One region of the Staphylococcus epidermidis genome, then DNA from elsewhere that is predicted to be linked to it. Evidence: riboswitches for the same ligand, from Rfam matches in the RefSeq annotation. Region 1 holds a riboswitch; the other holds the start of a gene.

The links. Region 1 has a riboswitch for lysine ahead of FNL83_RS07105 (aspartate kinase). Riboswitches for the same ligand answer to the same signal wherever they lie in the genome.
Region 2: it holds a riboswitch for lysine, as region 1 does, so the genes downstream of both, FNL83_RS05705 (amino acid permease) here and FNL83_RS07105 (aspartate kinase) in region 1, are expected to answer to the same signal.

Annotation. Positions count from the first base shown of each region.
Region 1 is NZ_AP019721.1:1,442,100-1,450,074, reverse strand. It holds gene FNL83_RS07110 (ABC-F family ATP-binding cassette domain-containing protein) at 1-1,454, shown strand, start outside; lysine riboswitch at 1,798-1,977, shown strand; gene FNL83_RS07105 (aspartate kinase) at 2,031-3,263, shown strand; gene FNL83_RS07100 (aspartate-semialdehyde dehydrogenase) at 3,334-4,323, shown strand; gene dapA (4-hydroxy-tetrahydrodipicolinate synthase) at 4,325-5,209, shown strand; gene dapB (4-hydroxy-tetrahydrodipicolinate reductase) at 5,209-5,931, shown strand; gene dapD (2,3,4,5-tetrahydropyridine-2,6-dicarboxylate N-acetyltransferase) at 5,953-6,675, shown strand; gene FNL83_RS07080 (amidohydrolase) at 6,833-7,975, shown strand, end outside.
Region 2 is NZ_AP019721.1:1,143,191-1,151,165, forward strand. It holds gene FNL83_RS05690 (replicative helicase loading/DNA remodeling protein DnaB) at 1-1,288, shown strand, start outside; gene dnaI (primosomal protein DnaI) at 1,288-2,208, shown strand; gene thrS (threonine--tRNA ligase) at 2,561-4,498, shown strand; lysine riboswitch at 4,546-4,721, shown strand; gene FNL83_RS05705 (amino acid permease) at 4,927-6,429, shown strand; ribosomal protein L20 leader region at 6,487-6,610, shown strand; gene infC (translation initiation factor IF-3) at 6,637-7,164, shown strand; gene rpmI (50S ribosomal protein L35) at 7,192-7,392, shown strand; gene rplT (50S ribosomal protein L20) at 7,444-7,800, shown strand.

The sequences.
Region 1 (7,975 bases):
ATTCACAGACTGGTCATGTATCTCTAGGTAAAGATGAGCGTTTGGCTGTGTTAAAACAAGATCATTTTGCTTATGAAGATGAACGTGTTTTAGATGTTGTGATTAAAGGACATGAACGTTTGTATCAAGTGATGAAAGAGAAAGATGAAATTTATATGAAACCTGATTTCAGCGATGAGGACGGTATTCGCGCTGCAGAACTTGAAGGAGAATTTGCAGAAATGAACGGTTGGAATGCTGAAGCTGATGCTGCTAACTTATTATCAGGATTAGGCATAGAACCTGACTTACATGATAAAAATATGTCTGAACTTGAAAATAATCAAAAAGTTAAGGTATTGTTAGCTCAAAGTTTATTTGGTGATCCTGACGTTCTTTTACTAGATGAGCCTACCAATGGTTTAGATATACCAGCAATAAGTTGGTTAGAAGACTTTTTAATTAATTTTGAAAATACTGTCATTGTCGTTTCGCATGACCGTCACTTCTTAAATAATGTTTGTACTCATATTGCTGATTTAGACTTTGGCAAAATTAAACTTTATGTTGGTAACTATGATTTTTGGTATCAATCAAGTCAATTAGCACAAAAAATGGCACAAGAACAAAATAAGAAAAAAGAAGAAAAAATGAAAGAGTTACAGGATTTCATCGCACGCTTCTCAGCAAATGCTTCTAAATCTAAACAGGCAACAAGTCGTAAGAAACAATTAGAAAAAATTGAATTAGATGATATCCAGCCATCATCTCGTAGATACCCTTACGTGAAATTTACTCCTGAACGTGAAATTGGAAATGATTTACTTACAGTAGAAAATCTTTCTAAAACAATTGACGGCGAAAAAGTACTAGACAATGTTTCATTCACTATGAATCCTAATGATAAAGCTATTTTAGTTGGTGATAGCGAAATTGCTAAAACAACATTGTTAAAAATTTTAGCTGGAGAAATGGAACCAGATGAAGGTACATTTAAATGGGGTGTAACGACATCTTTAAGTTACTTCCCTAAAGATAACTCTGAGTTCTTTGATGGTGTCGATATGAATTTAGTTGAATGGTTACGTCAATACGCTCCAGAAGATGAACAAACTGAAACATTTTTACGTGGTTTCTTAGGTCGCATGTTATTTAGTGGTGAGGAAGTTAAGAAAAAAGCAAGCGTGCTTTCAGGTGGAGAAAAAGTACGTTGCATGTTAAGTAAAATGATGTTATCAAGTGCTAACGTACTTTTACTTGATGAGCCAACAAACCATTTAGATTTGGAAAGTATCACTGCTGTAAATGACGGATTAAAATCATTTAAAGGTTCTATCATCTTCACTTCTTATGATTTTGAATTTATTAATACAATCGCAAATCGAGTGATTGACTTGAATCAAGCTGGTGCCCTTTCTAAAGAAGTACCTTATGAGGAATACTTACAAGAAATTGGTGTATTACAAAATAATTAATAATTGTTTTAACATTTACACAAGAGTCTGGGATATTTATCAATGTCCCGGGCTCTTTGTTTATATAAAGTTTAATCTTTATTCGGTATGAATATTAGATTAATTATTGTTATCGTCTCAGCTATAAGCTTTTAACATTGAAAAAATTAAAAATATATACTTTGAAATACTAATACTTAGAAAATCTAGATAAGCTATTTAATTTGTAATAAGCGTATTAAATTTATAAAAATGACTTATCGTGTGAATTCACCCTTAAATTTTCAGTATATTTTAAAAAATCTAAAATATTGGTTTACATAGATATATTGTCTATGTATAATGAAAACATATCAATTGAATAAGATTTTGATGAGGCGCATCAATCATGAGTAAACTTTAGATAATTTGTCTGCTAACAATTATAGAGTTAAAAGGGTGAGATGCCGAAATGATTCATAATAGCAGTTATGAATCGTTGGACTTAATGGTTAAGAGCTATAAGTTTGTCATTATTATTAAATAATGGAGTGCATCACTTGTACATAAATGTAGAACAAGTTCGGCATTCCGAACTTGTTCTTTTTTATACTGTGTATGTCTCCTCTAATTATAGGAGGACTGAAATTGAATAGAAGTGTTTTAAAATTTGGCGGTTCTTCCGTCAGTGATTTTAAAAAAATAAAAAATATCGCTGAAATGCTTAAAACACGCATTGAAGATGGTGAAGAATTAATCGTTGTTGTCAGTGCTATGGGTAAGACAACTGATCAATTGATGAATAATGTATCAAGTCTTACTTCTACCCCTAAAGATCAAGAACTTGCATTGCTATTAACAACGGGTGAACAACAAACGGTTTCTTACCTTTCTATGGTACTCAATGATATAGGTGTAAATGCTAAAGCGATGACAGGTTATCAAGCTGGCATTAAGACTGTAGGACATCACTTAAAAAGTAAAATAGCAGAAATTAATCCTAATATTTTTAATGAGGCTTTTAAAAATCATGACATTTTAGTTGTAGCTGGGTTTCAAGGTATAAATGAAGATTTCGAACTTACTACACTTGGACGAGGTGGTTCTGATACAACAGCTGTAGCTTTAGCAGCAAGTAATCAGACACCTTGTGAAATTTACACTGACGTTGATGGTGTGTATGCAACAGATCCTAGAATACATAATGAAGCGAAGCGTTTAGAATATGTCTCTTATGAGGAAATGATGGAAATGAGCGCGCTTGGTGCAGGTGTACTTGAAACGAGAAGTGTTGAATTAGCTAAGAATTATGATATTCCACTTTACTTAGGAAGAACGTTATCAAATGTGAAAGGAACATGGATTATGTCTAAAAGTGATTTATTAGAGAAAAAAGCAGTAACTGGTGTCGCATTGGATACACACATGATGCACGTCACGATAAGTTATCCCCTACCGGATAATCAGTTACTGACACAATTGTTTACCGCATTGGAAGAAGAATCTGTAAATGTTGATATGATTTCTCAAATTGTAAATTTAGAAGGTTTACAATTATCTTTTTCAATTAAAGATAGTGATGCACATCAAATTTCTTCAATTCTGGAAAATTTATCAACACACTTTTCAGCACTTGATTATAAAATTAATGAAGCATATGTCAAAATATCTTTAATTGGATCAGGTATGAGAGATATGTCAGGAGTAGCATCAAAAGCTTTTACGACACTTATCAATTCAGATATTCCATTTTATCAAACGACGACATCGGAAATTAGCATTTCTTATGTAATAGACGAAGAAAATGGTGAAAAAGCAGTAGAAGAATTGTATCATGCCTTCGAAATTTAGTATTCATATGATATATTTATTATAAATTTTCTAAAAATTACCAATATTAAGAATGGAGTGACTATTTATTATGACAAGATTAGCAGTAGCCGGAGCAACCGGATTAGTTGGAACAAAAATGTTAGAGACACTAGATCGAAAACAAATACCTTTTGATGAATTAGTATTATTTTCTTCTGCTCGCTCAGCAGGAAAAAAAGTTGAATTTCAAGGACAATTGTATACTGTTCAAGAATTAACTGATGAAGCAGCAAGTGAACATTTTGATTATGTTTTAATGAGTGCAGGAGGTAGCACAAGTGAGCACTTTGCTCCACTATTTGAAGCGGCTGGAGCCATTGTTATTGATAATTCTAGCCAATGGAGAATGGCTGAAGATGTCGATTTAATTGTTCCAGAAGTGAATGAGCCTCAATTTACACGTGGTATTATTGCTAATCCAAATTGCTCTACAATTCAATCAGTTGTACCTCTTAAAATTTTACAAGATGCATATGGTTTAAAACGTGTCGCTTATACGACTTATCAAGCCGTATCAGGTTCTGGTGTTAAAGGTAAAAGAGATTTAGCTGAAGGTGCTAATGGAAAAGAACCTGAAGCATATCCGTATCCAATTTACAATAATGTATTACCACATATAGATGTTTTTCTTGAAAATGGGTATACAAAAGAAGAACAAAAAATGATTGATGAAACGAAAAAAATTCTCAACGACCAAGACTTAAAAGTGACTGCCACATGTGTACGTGTACCAGTACAAGATAGTCACAGTATTGAAATCGATGTGACTTTAAATCAAGACACTACAGTTAAAGAGATACAAGAATTATTTGCACAAGATCAACGTGTTGTTCTTGTAGATAATCCAAGTAAAAATGAATATCCATTAGCCATTCATTCTACTGGCAAAGATGAAGTATTTGTAGGACGTATCCGCCGAGATGACTCTCTTGAAAATACGTTCCATGTATGGTGTACCTCTGATAATTTGCTCAAGGGCGCAGCATTAAATGCAGTTCAAGTGTTAGAACAAATTTTAACTTTGAAAGGAGCAAGATAATATGACACACATGTTTGAAGGCGTTGGTGTAGCATTAGCGACTCCCTTTACCAATAATGAGGTTGATTTCAACGCATTAGAAAGACATGTTCAATTTCTTTTAAATAACAATATTCAAGCAATTATAGTGAATGGCACTACAGCAGAAAGTCCTACATTAAGTGACGAAGAAAAAGAGAAAGTATTGGCGACAGTAGTTAAACTCGTGAATCATAGCGTTCCTGTTATTGCGGGTACTGGCACTAATAATACGTATAAATCAATTCAAGCTTCAATACGTGCTAAAGAAATTGGTGCAGATGCAGTCATGTTGATTACGCCCTACTACAACAAAACGAATCAACGTGGTTTAATTCAACATTTTGAGACAATCGCAAATGAAGTGAAATTACCAGTAATTCTTTACAATGTGCCATCACGAACAAATATGACGATAGAACCAGAAACAGTTGGAATTCTCAGTCATAATCCATATATCGTTGCTTTAAAAGATGCGACAAATGATTTTGATTATTTTGATCAAGTAAAACAACGTATTAATACAAATGAATTTGCATTATATAGTGGGAATGACGACAATGTTGTGAAGTTCTATCAACGTGGAGGTAATGGTGTCATCTCTGTAATTGCGAATGTAATTCCACAAGAATTTCAATATTTATATGACCAAAGACAAAATGAAACCGATATTACTAATTACTTTAAACCTATCGAGAAATTGTTAGAAGCGTTGTCACTTGACGTTAACCCAATACCTATTAAAGTTCTTACCGCATATTTGGGTTATGGTCACTACGAAGTGAGATTACCATTAGTGCCTTTAGAAGAAGCACAATGTAAACAAGTTGAACGAGCATTTGAACAATTTAAAGCAGGTGAACAATAATGAACATACTATTAATTGGATATGGTGCAATGAATCAAAGAGTTGCACGATTAGCTGAAGATAAAGGTCATGAAATTGTTGGAGTTATAGATAGAACTTCAAAAGCGTCGACACCTTATTCACAATATCAACACATTAGTGAATGTAAAGAAGCTGATGTTGCTATTGACTTTTCAAATCCTGAATTGCTCTTTCCTCTATTAGAAGAACAATTCAATTTGCCTCTTGTCATAGCAACTACAGGTGAAAAAGAAACGTTAATACAAAAATTGGAAACGCTAAGTCAAAGAACACCTGTATTTTTTAGTGCAAATATGAGTTACGGTGTCCATGCATTAACTAAAATATTAGAAACTGCAGTTCCCCTACTACAAGATTTCGATATCGAACTAACAGAAGCGCATCATAATAAAAAAGTCGATGCTCCTAGTGGCACATTAGTTAAATTGTATGATGTCATTAAAGAATTACGTGACAATGTCTCACCTGTTTATGATAGACACGAAAAAACTGAGAAGAGAACTCATGATGAGATAGGTATACATGCTGTTCGTGGTGGTACGATTGTCGGGGAACATGACATATTATTTGCAGGTACTGATGAAACAATTACTATCTCACATAAAGCACAATCAAAAGATATCTTTGCAAATGGTGCCATTGGCGCTGCAGAAAAATTAATTCACAAAAACCCAGGTTTTTATACTTTTAATAATCTATAAATCAAAGGAGTTATTCAACTTATGGTACAACATTTATCAGCTCAAGAAATCATTCAATATATTAGTGATGCTAAGAAATCAACACCACTCAAAGTTTATGTAAATGGTCATTTTGAAAATGTCACATTCCCAGAATCTTTTAAAGTTTTTGGCTCTGAACATTCAAAAGTAATTTTCTGTGAAGCAGATGAATGGAAACAATTTTATCAACAAAATCATTCATTAATCACTGAATTAGAAATTGAGATGGATCGTCGTAATTCAGCTATACCGCTTAAAGATTTAACAAACACAAATGCTCGTATTGAGCCAGGTGCGTTTATTCGTGAGCAAGCAATCATTGAAGATGGTGCTGTGGTTATGATGGGTGCTACGATTAATATTGGAGCTATTGTAGGAGAAGGAACAATGATAGACATGAACGCAACACTTGGTGGACGAGCTACAACAGGAAAAAATGTTCATGTTGGTGCAGGTGCTGTTTTAGCTGGTGTCATTGAACCTCCAAGTGCTTCCCCAGTTGTCATTGAAGACAATGTTTTAATTGGAGCAAATGCTGTTATTCTTGAAGGTGTACGCGTTGGTGCAGGTGCTATTGTAGCAGCTGGAGCTATTGTAACTCAAGATGTGCCAGCTGGAGCTGTAGTTGCTGGTACGCCTGCTAAAGTAATTAAACAAACTTCAGAAGTTCAAGACTCAAAACGTGAGATTGTGTCTGCACTGCGTAAATTAAATAATGAATAACGACATAGAATAATTGTGTAGATAAAAAAATATGTTCAAGGTGGAATCCAATGATTAATTTATATATGATGCATTAATCATTAATTTCGCCTTTTTATTATAGAATGATACACATTGAAATATTAAAGAAATAGTTATATAAGGGATGGATAATTTTATGAACGAGTTAGAATTCGTTACATTGCACAGAAGACATTTACATCAGTATCCAGAATTAAGTTTACATGAATTTGAAACGACATCGTATATAACATCATTTTTAGAGGATTTAGGCGTACCTTACGACCGACCACTTAAAACTGGTGTTATTGCTTATTTGGAAGGTAATAGTCACCACACTATTGCATTCAGAGCAGATATAGACGCGTTACCAATTTATGAAGAAAATGATATTGATTTTAAAAGTAAGAATGATAATGTCATGCACGCGTGTGGTCATGATGGTCATACGACAGCACTTATGCTTTTTGTTAAAAGGTGTAAAGCATTGTATGACAAATCTGAATTACCTCATAATGTAGTGTTTATATTTCAACCTGCCGAAGAAACCGGTGGAGGAGCTAATCGTTTAATCAAAGCTGGCGCTTTTGACAAGTACCCTATTGAAGCGGTGTTTGGTTTTCACGTTAATCCGTTTGAAAAAGAAGGTAAAATTGTAATTCGAGATGAAGAAATCACTGCAAGTGCCACTGAATATCGCTTCTTTTTAAAAGGATTATCTAGTCATGTTGCTGATAAGGAGCAAGGTCATTCATGTGGTGAGGGGTTACAGCATGTCTTAAGTCAAATCGGCCAAATCCAACAATTTCATTTGAATGGATTGAAACGTAACATTATTCATATGGGTCATTTTGAAGCTGGTGAAGCTATTAATACAGTACCGAGTCATGGTTATCTTGAAGGTACAATTCGTACATATGACACAGAAGATTTAGCTATTGTAAAACACCAAATGCATAAAATTGCGAAAAGTGTTCAATTATTATTTAATGTTGAATGTGAGGTTAAATTTGAAGAAGGATATCCACCAACAATGAATCATCCACAATTACGTCAAGCCGTTGAGAACGCTATAAAAGGTGCAAATTTAGAAATAGTTGAAAAAAAACTACCCTTCCTGTTCGGTGAAGATTTTAGTTTTTATGGTCAACAACTTGCCCCTTCATATTTTGTATTTGTTGGTACACAAAACAATGAAAAAGGTTTTGTGACTGGTCTTCATACTGCCCATCTTAATTTTGATGAGAAAATATTAATTGACGTTGTAAATTATTACGAGCATTTGTTAAGAAATTATAAA
Region 2 (7,975 bases), 300 kb from region 1:
TTTAGATATTTTAAATCGACTATTCACCCCTTTAATCGGAGTTGAATCAATTGGACTCTATCATTTTATGAGTCAATTCATAGATGAAAGTCAACAACTCGGGTTAACGCATTATATATTCATGAATGAACTAAAAATTAACTTATTAGATTTCAGGGAGCAAATGGACAATTTAGAGGCTATTGGATTGATTAAAACATTTGTAAGGCATGAAGAAAAGTACTCTCACTTTGTTTATGAGTTAATTCAGCCTCCAACAGCCTATCAATTTTTTAATGATCCTATGTTATCAGTATTTTTATTTAGTGAGGTTGATAAAAAACGTTATCAAGCACTTAAATCTTATTTCGAAAAAGATGAGAAAGATTTAAGCAAATATCAACAGACAACTAGAAAATTTACAGAAGTATTCAACGTACCTAAAAAGGTCAATGTTTCTGATCAAATTAATTTAAAGCAAATCAAACACTATGATGGTATAGATTTATCTAATGAAACTTTTGATTTTGAAATGTTGAGACAGATGTTGAACCATCATTTTATTAGTAATGAAATTATCGATAAAGAAGCTAAGAATTTGATTATACAACTTGCGACACTTTATGGAATTACTGAAGATGGTATGAAAAATGTTATATTAAGTTCCATTACCAGTGCACAACAATTATCTTTTGAAGAAATGCGTAAGAAAGCTAGAACTTATTACCTGATTGAACATGATAATCAATTACCAAAATTAGAGCATCAAACAAATAAAATTAACGATGAAAAAAAAGATCGACAAGCGGAAGATACAACAAATGATTGGTTACAACTGCTAGATGAAACAAGTCCGATTGATATGTTAGCAAGTTGGTCTGATTCGGAACCTACACAGTCGCAAAAAAGTATGATAGAAGAATTGATTAACCGTGAAAAAATGAATTTTGGTGTAATCAATATACTTTTACAGTTTGTTATGTTAAAAGAAGATATGAAGTTGCCAAAATCTTATATTTTTGAAATTGCTTCCAACTGGAAGAAAATTGGTATTTCAAATGCCAAACAAGCATATGAATATGCATTACAAGTTAATCAACCTAAAAATTACGAAACACATTCTAATGATAAACGACAGAACAATCGTGGAAGACAAAATCAATTTTTATCCAAAGAAAAGACACCTAAATGGCTTCAAAATAGGGACGATCAAGAAGAAAATAAAGAAATAAATGATGACACTCTCGAAGAAGATCGACAAGCATTTCTTGAAAAGTTAAATCAAAAGTGGAAGGAGGAAGATAACTAATGAAAAGTTTCAGAAATATCATGGGCGATTCTCAAAATCTAGATAAACGTATACAAAAAATAAAACAAAATGTAATCAATGATACTGACGTTAAACATTTTCTTGAGAAAAATCGTAGTAATATAACTAATGAGATGATAGACGAAGATTTAAATGTTCTTCAAGAGTATAAAGATCAACAAAAAGTTTATGATGGACATCGCTATGATGATTGTCCGAATTTTGTAAAAGGACATGTTCCTGAACTATATATTGAAAATGAAAGAATCAAAATTAGATATCTACCTTGCCCGTGTAAAATTAAACATGATGAGGAACGATTTGATTCACAACTTATTACATCTCACCATATGCAAAGAGATACACTTCATGCAAAGCTCAAAGATATTTATATGAATAATCGAGAGAGACTTGATGTAGCAATGGCAGCTGATCAAATCTGTACAGCAATTACTAACGATGAAAAAGTAAAGGGGTTATATTTATATGGTCCTTTTGGTACAGGAAAATCATTCATATTGGGTGCTATTGCAAATCAACTTAAATCGCAAAAGATTTCATCAACAATTGTATATTTACCAGAATTTATTCGCACTTTAAAAGGTGGCTTTAAAGACGGTAGTTTTGAGAAAAAATTACAACGTGTGCGAGAAGCTAATATTTTGATGTTAGATGATATTGGCGCAGAAGAAGTCACACCGTGGGTAAGAGATGAAGTGATTGGTCCTTTATTACATTATAGAATGGTACATGAACTTCCTACATTTTTTAGTTCTAACTTTAATTATAGTGAGCTTGAGCATCATCTTTCAATAACTAGAGATGGCACTGAAAAGACTAAAGCAGCACGAATTATTGAAAGAATTAAGACTTTATCGACACCTTATTATTTGACTGGTAAAAATTTTAGAAACAATTGAATTTTATAGTATGTGGTGTATAATAGAGATAAATCTTAATCGTTGAAACTATTGAAGATACGATAATTTAATCTCTGTTACACAGAAAGTCATTAATTGATGAGAATATGGCTAACACATTAAATTATTACTACTTCGTTAATATTGATATTTGTAATGAATATCCGGCTCAAGACCGTTATCTTATGTAAAGTATAGTATATGACTGGTCACGTATGCTTTTCATATACTTAACTAGGGTGGTACCACGACAAACTCGTCCCTTGCTAGGGACGAGTTTTTTTATGCTCAGTAAAGTTAATTTATTCAATAAGCCAACGATCAGATGTTTTATTAAATAGGAGGAAAAAATATGAATCAAATTAATATTCAATTTCCAGATGGTAATACAAAAGAATTTGATAAAGGGACTACTACAGAAGACATCGCTCAATCAATTAGTCCAGGATTAAGAAAAAAAGCAGTTGCGGGAAAATTCAATGGTCAACTTGTAGATTTAACACGCCCTTTAGAACAAGATGGAGCTATTGAAATTATTACTCCTGGGAGTGAAGAAGCGTTAGAAGTACTTCGTCATTCAACAGCTCATTTAATGGCACAAGCATTAAAACGTTTATACGGAGACGTTAAATTTGGAGTTGGACCTGTAATAGAAGGCGGATTCTATTATGATTTTGATATGGATGATAAGGTTTCATCGGATGATTTTGATAAAATTGAGAAAACAATGAAACAAATTGTGAACGAAAATCATAAAATTGTAAGAGAAGTAGTTAGTAAAGAAAAAGCAAAAGACTTCTTCAAGGATGACCCTTATAAATTAGAACTTATTGATGCAATTCCTGAAGATGAGAGTGTAACACTTTATACTCAAGGTGAATTTACTGATTTATGTCGAGGTGTACACGTACCTTCTACTTCTAAAATTAAAGAGTTCAAACTATTATCTACAGCTGGTGCTTATTGGCGTGGAAATAGTGATAATAAAATGTTACAACGAATTTATGGTACAGCATTCTTTGACAAAAAAGATTTGAAAGCACATCTAAAAATGTTGGAAGAACGTCGTGAGCGTGATCATCGTAAAATTGGTAAAGATTTAGAATTGTTTACAAACAATCAACTCGTTGGTGCTGGTTTACCATTATGGTTACCAAATGGTGCTACAATACGTAGGGAAATAGAACGTTATATTGTCGATAAAGAAGTAAGTATGGGATACGATCATGTTTACACACCAGTATTAGCCAATGTTGATTTATATAAAACATCTGGTCACTGGGATCATTATCAAGAAGATATGTTCCCAGCAATGAAGTTAGATGAAGACGAAGCAATGGTCTTAAGACCAATGAACTGTCCACATCATATGATGATTTATAAAAACAAACCTCATTCTTATCGCGAATTACCTATACGTATTGCTGAATTGGGTACTATGCATCGTTACGAAGCAAGTGGTGCAGTATCAGGTTTACAACGTGTTCGAGGAATGACATTGAATGATTCCCATATTTTCGTTAGACCTGATCAAATTAAAGAAGAATTTAAACGTGTAGTTAATATGATTCAAGATGTGTACAAAGATTTTGGTTTTGAAGATTATCGCTTCAGATTGAGTTATAGAGATCCTGAAGATAAGCATAAGTACTTTGATGATGATGAAATGTGGGAAAAAGCTGAATCCATGCTTAAAGAAGCATCAGATGAATTAGGTTTAACTTATGAAGAAGCTATTGGTGAGGCAGCATTCTATGGACCTAAGTTAGATGTTCAAGTAAAAACAGCTATGGGAAAAGAAGAAACTCTATCAACAGCACAACTTGATTTTCTTTTACCAGAACGTTTTGACTTAACGTACATTGGTCAAGATGGAGAACAACATCGTCCTGTAGTTATACACCGTGGTGTAGTTTCTACTATGGAACGTTTTGTTGCATTTTTAACAGAAGAAACAAAAGGTGCATTTCCAACTTGGTTGGCGCCTATGCAAGTTGAAATTATTCCTGTAAATATAGATTTACATTATGATTATGCAAGACTTTTACAAGATGAACTAAAATCGCAAGGTGTCCGCGTTGAAATTGATGACCGTAATGAAAAAATGGGATATAAAATTCGTGAAGCTCAAATGAAAAAAATACCTTATCAGATTGTTGTAGGTGACCAAGAAGTAGAGAATCAAGAAGTAAATGTAAGAAAATATGGTTCTGAAAAACAAGAATCAGTTGAAAAAGATGAATTTATTTGGAATGTTATTGATGAAATCCGTTTGAAAAAGCATAGATAAACTTGAAAATATAAAGTATATCATGTATATTACAAATTAATATAATAAATAGAGTTAGAGGTTGCATTATTAATGACTAACTTATCAGAAGTCGTATGGGACATGTGTTGAATAAGTGAAAGGTAATAATGCCGAAATGATGTTATTTCCATAAATTAGCATTGTTGGGACAACTTTCGAATAGAAGTTGTACTGTCACTTTATGTGATGTGCTACCTTATATAGATAAACATTAGTGGTTGCATATCTTAAAGGTATGTAACCACTTTTTACATTATTGATACAGATATAAAGACAAGTGATATAAAAGTAAAATGATATTAATATTATTTTACTTTTATATCATCTATACCAAATTTATCTACAACAATGATATGCATTGATGTGGTAACAAGTTAGCCTCTACTTATGAAGGAAAGGGAGCTTATATGAAAAAGAATAATAAACAAAATGACGGTGTTCAAAGAGGATTAAAAGATAGACATATTTCAATGATTGCCATTGGGGGATGTATAGGAACTGGTCTATTCATGACTTCTGGTGGAGCTATACATGACGCAGGTGCATTGGGTGCTTTGATTGCCTATGCAGTTATTGGAGCGATGGTGTTCTTTCTAATGACGTCGTTAGGGGAGATGGCGACATATTTGCCTGTGTCAGGTTCATTTAGTACTTATGCTACACGCTTTGTCGATCCTTCACTAGGTTTTGCTTTAGGATGGAATTATTGGTTCAACTGGGTGATAACAGTAGCAGCTGATGTTACTATTGCAGCGCAAGTTATACAATATTGGTCCCCTATGCAAGGTATACCAGCTTGGGTCTGGAGTTGTATTTTCCTTATTATTATTTTCGCGCTTAATTCTTTATCCGTTAGAGTATATGGAGAGAGTGAATATTGGTTCGCACTTATCAAAGTAGTTACAGTCATCATATTTATAGGAATTGGTATCTTAACTATTTTAGGGATTATGGGTGGAGAATTTGTAGGATTTGATACGTTTACAAAAGGAGATGGGCCAATACTAGGTGGGAATTTAGGAGGTAGCTTGCTATCAATTCTTGGTGTATTTCTAGTCGCAGGCTTCTCATTCCAAGGAACTGAACTTATTGGTATTACAGCAGGTGAATCTGAAAATCCAGAAAGAGCAGTTCCAAAAGCGATTAAACAAGTATTTTGGCGTATACTTTTATTTTACATTCTAGCTATTTTCATTATTGGTATGTTGATTCCATATGATAGTAAGGCATTAATGGGCGGTGGTGATAGTATAGCTACTTCACCTTTTACATTAGTATTTAAGAATGCTGGATTAGCTTTTGCTGCTTCATTTATGAATGCTGTTATATTAACAAGTGTATTATCAGCAGGTAACTCAGGAATGTATGCTTCAACAAGAATGTTATATTCGATGAGTAAAGATAAATTAGCTTATAATTCTTTTGGAAAAACAAATAAAAGTGGCGTACCTTATGTATCTCTAATTGCAACTGGAGTACTAGTCATTCTTATTTTCGCATTGCAACATTTAAGTGGAGATGCATATGAATACATTGTAGCTGCTAGCGGAATGACTGGTTTTATTGCTTGGGTTGGTATAGCAATCAGTCACTTTAGATTTAGACGCGCATTTGATAAACAAAATTATGATAAATCAAAATTAAAATATAAAGCGAAGTTATTCCCATTTGGTCCGATTTTTGCAGGTATTTTATGTGTAATAGTTATCATTGGACAAGATGTAGATTTTATTAAAACAGGTAACTTTGATATGAATAGATTTTTTATAACTTACATGGGAATACCTGTATTCTTAATTTTCTTCTTTTATCATAAATTTAGATATAAAACTAAAAAGATTCCTCTAAACAAAGTTGACTTAAGGCAAGATGTTTCGATGGAAGAAGTAAGACACCATAAAAATAATTAAAAAATAGTTTGACTTAAACAATAAATATTGATATGATTATTAACGTTGAATACGAAACGAACCAAGTAGAAGCACCCGCTTCTCACCTGTGGCGACGCTGAAGCAGTTGGCAGGTCAATCATGTTACACATTTATTGTGTCTAAGAAGAGCGGGTAGTTATACTCGCTCTTCTTTTTGCTTGGAACAATTTCGTAAAATTCTGGGAGGTGTCAACCATAGCAAAAGATCAAACTCAAATTAATGAGAAAATTCGTGCAAAAGAACTACGCTTAATAGGCCAAGATGGTGAACAAATTGGTGTTAAATCTAAACGTGAAGCTTTAGAAATGGCTGAACGTGTGGATTTAGATTTAGTTGTTGTAGCACCAAATGCAAAACCACCTGTTGCGAGAATAATGGATTATGGTAAATATAAATTCGAACAGCAGAAAAAAGAAAAAGAAATGAAGAAGAAACAAAAAGTCATTAACGTTAAAGAATTACGTTTAAGCCCAACTATTGAAGAACATGATTTCCAAACTAAGTTGAAAAATGGACGCAAGTTCTTATCTAAAGGCGATAAATGTAAAGTTTCAATTCGTTTCAGAGGTCGTGCGATTACACATAAAGAAATTGGTCAGCGTGTGTTAGAAAAATTTGCAGATGAATGTAAAGATATTGCAACTGTTGAACAAAAGCCTAAAATGGAAGGGCGTCAAATGTTTATTATGTTAGCGCCTATCAACGAAAAATAAACGTTAAATTATAGGAGGAAATGAATCATGCCTAAAATGAAAACTCACCGTGGAGCAGCTAAACGTGTTAAAAGAACTGGTTCAGGTCAATTAAAACGTTCTAGAGCTTTCACATCTCACTTATTCGCAAATAAAAATACTAAACAAAAACGTCAATTACGTAAAGCTAAGTTAGTTTCTAAAAGTGATATGAAACGTGTTAAACAATTATTAGCATACAAAAAATAAGATTTTAAACGAATATATATACGATAGAGATCATCTAAGGAGGAATTTATTATGCCACGAGTTAAAGGTGGAACAGTAACAAGAGCACGTCGTAAAAAAACGATTAAATTAGCTAAAGGTTACTTTGGTTCAAAACATACATTATATAAAGTAGCTAAACAACAAGTAATGAAATCAGGTCAATATGCTTTCCGTGACCGTCGTCAACGCAAACGTGATTTCCGTAAATTATGGATTACACGTATTAATGCGGCTGCACGTCAACATGACATTAGCTACTCACGTTTAATGAACGGCTTGAAAAAAGCTGAGATTGATATCAATCGTAAAATGTTATCAGAAATTGCAATCTCAGATGACAAAGCTTTCGCTGAATTAGTATCAAAAGCTAAAGAAGCTTTAAAATAATATTTATACAAGACCTGGGACAATAATCTTTGTCTCAGGTCTTTTTATATGCTTGTTGTTAATATATTATTTAAAAGCATTTAAAAATTGAGTACAATACCCTGATGTAATAGCGGACATATCTTATTTTTTTGTCATTTCATAATACTAGATTGTTTCAAATCATGCTTTGAAA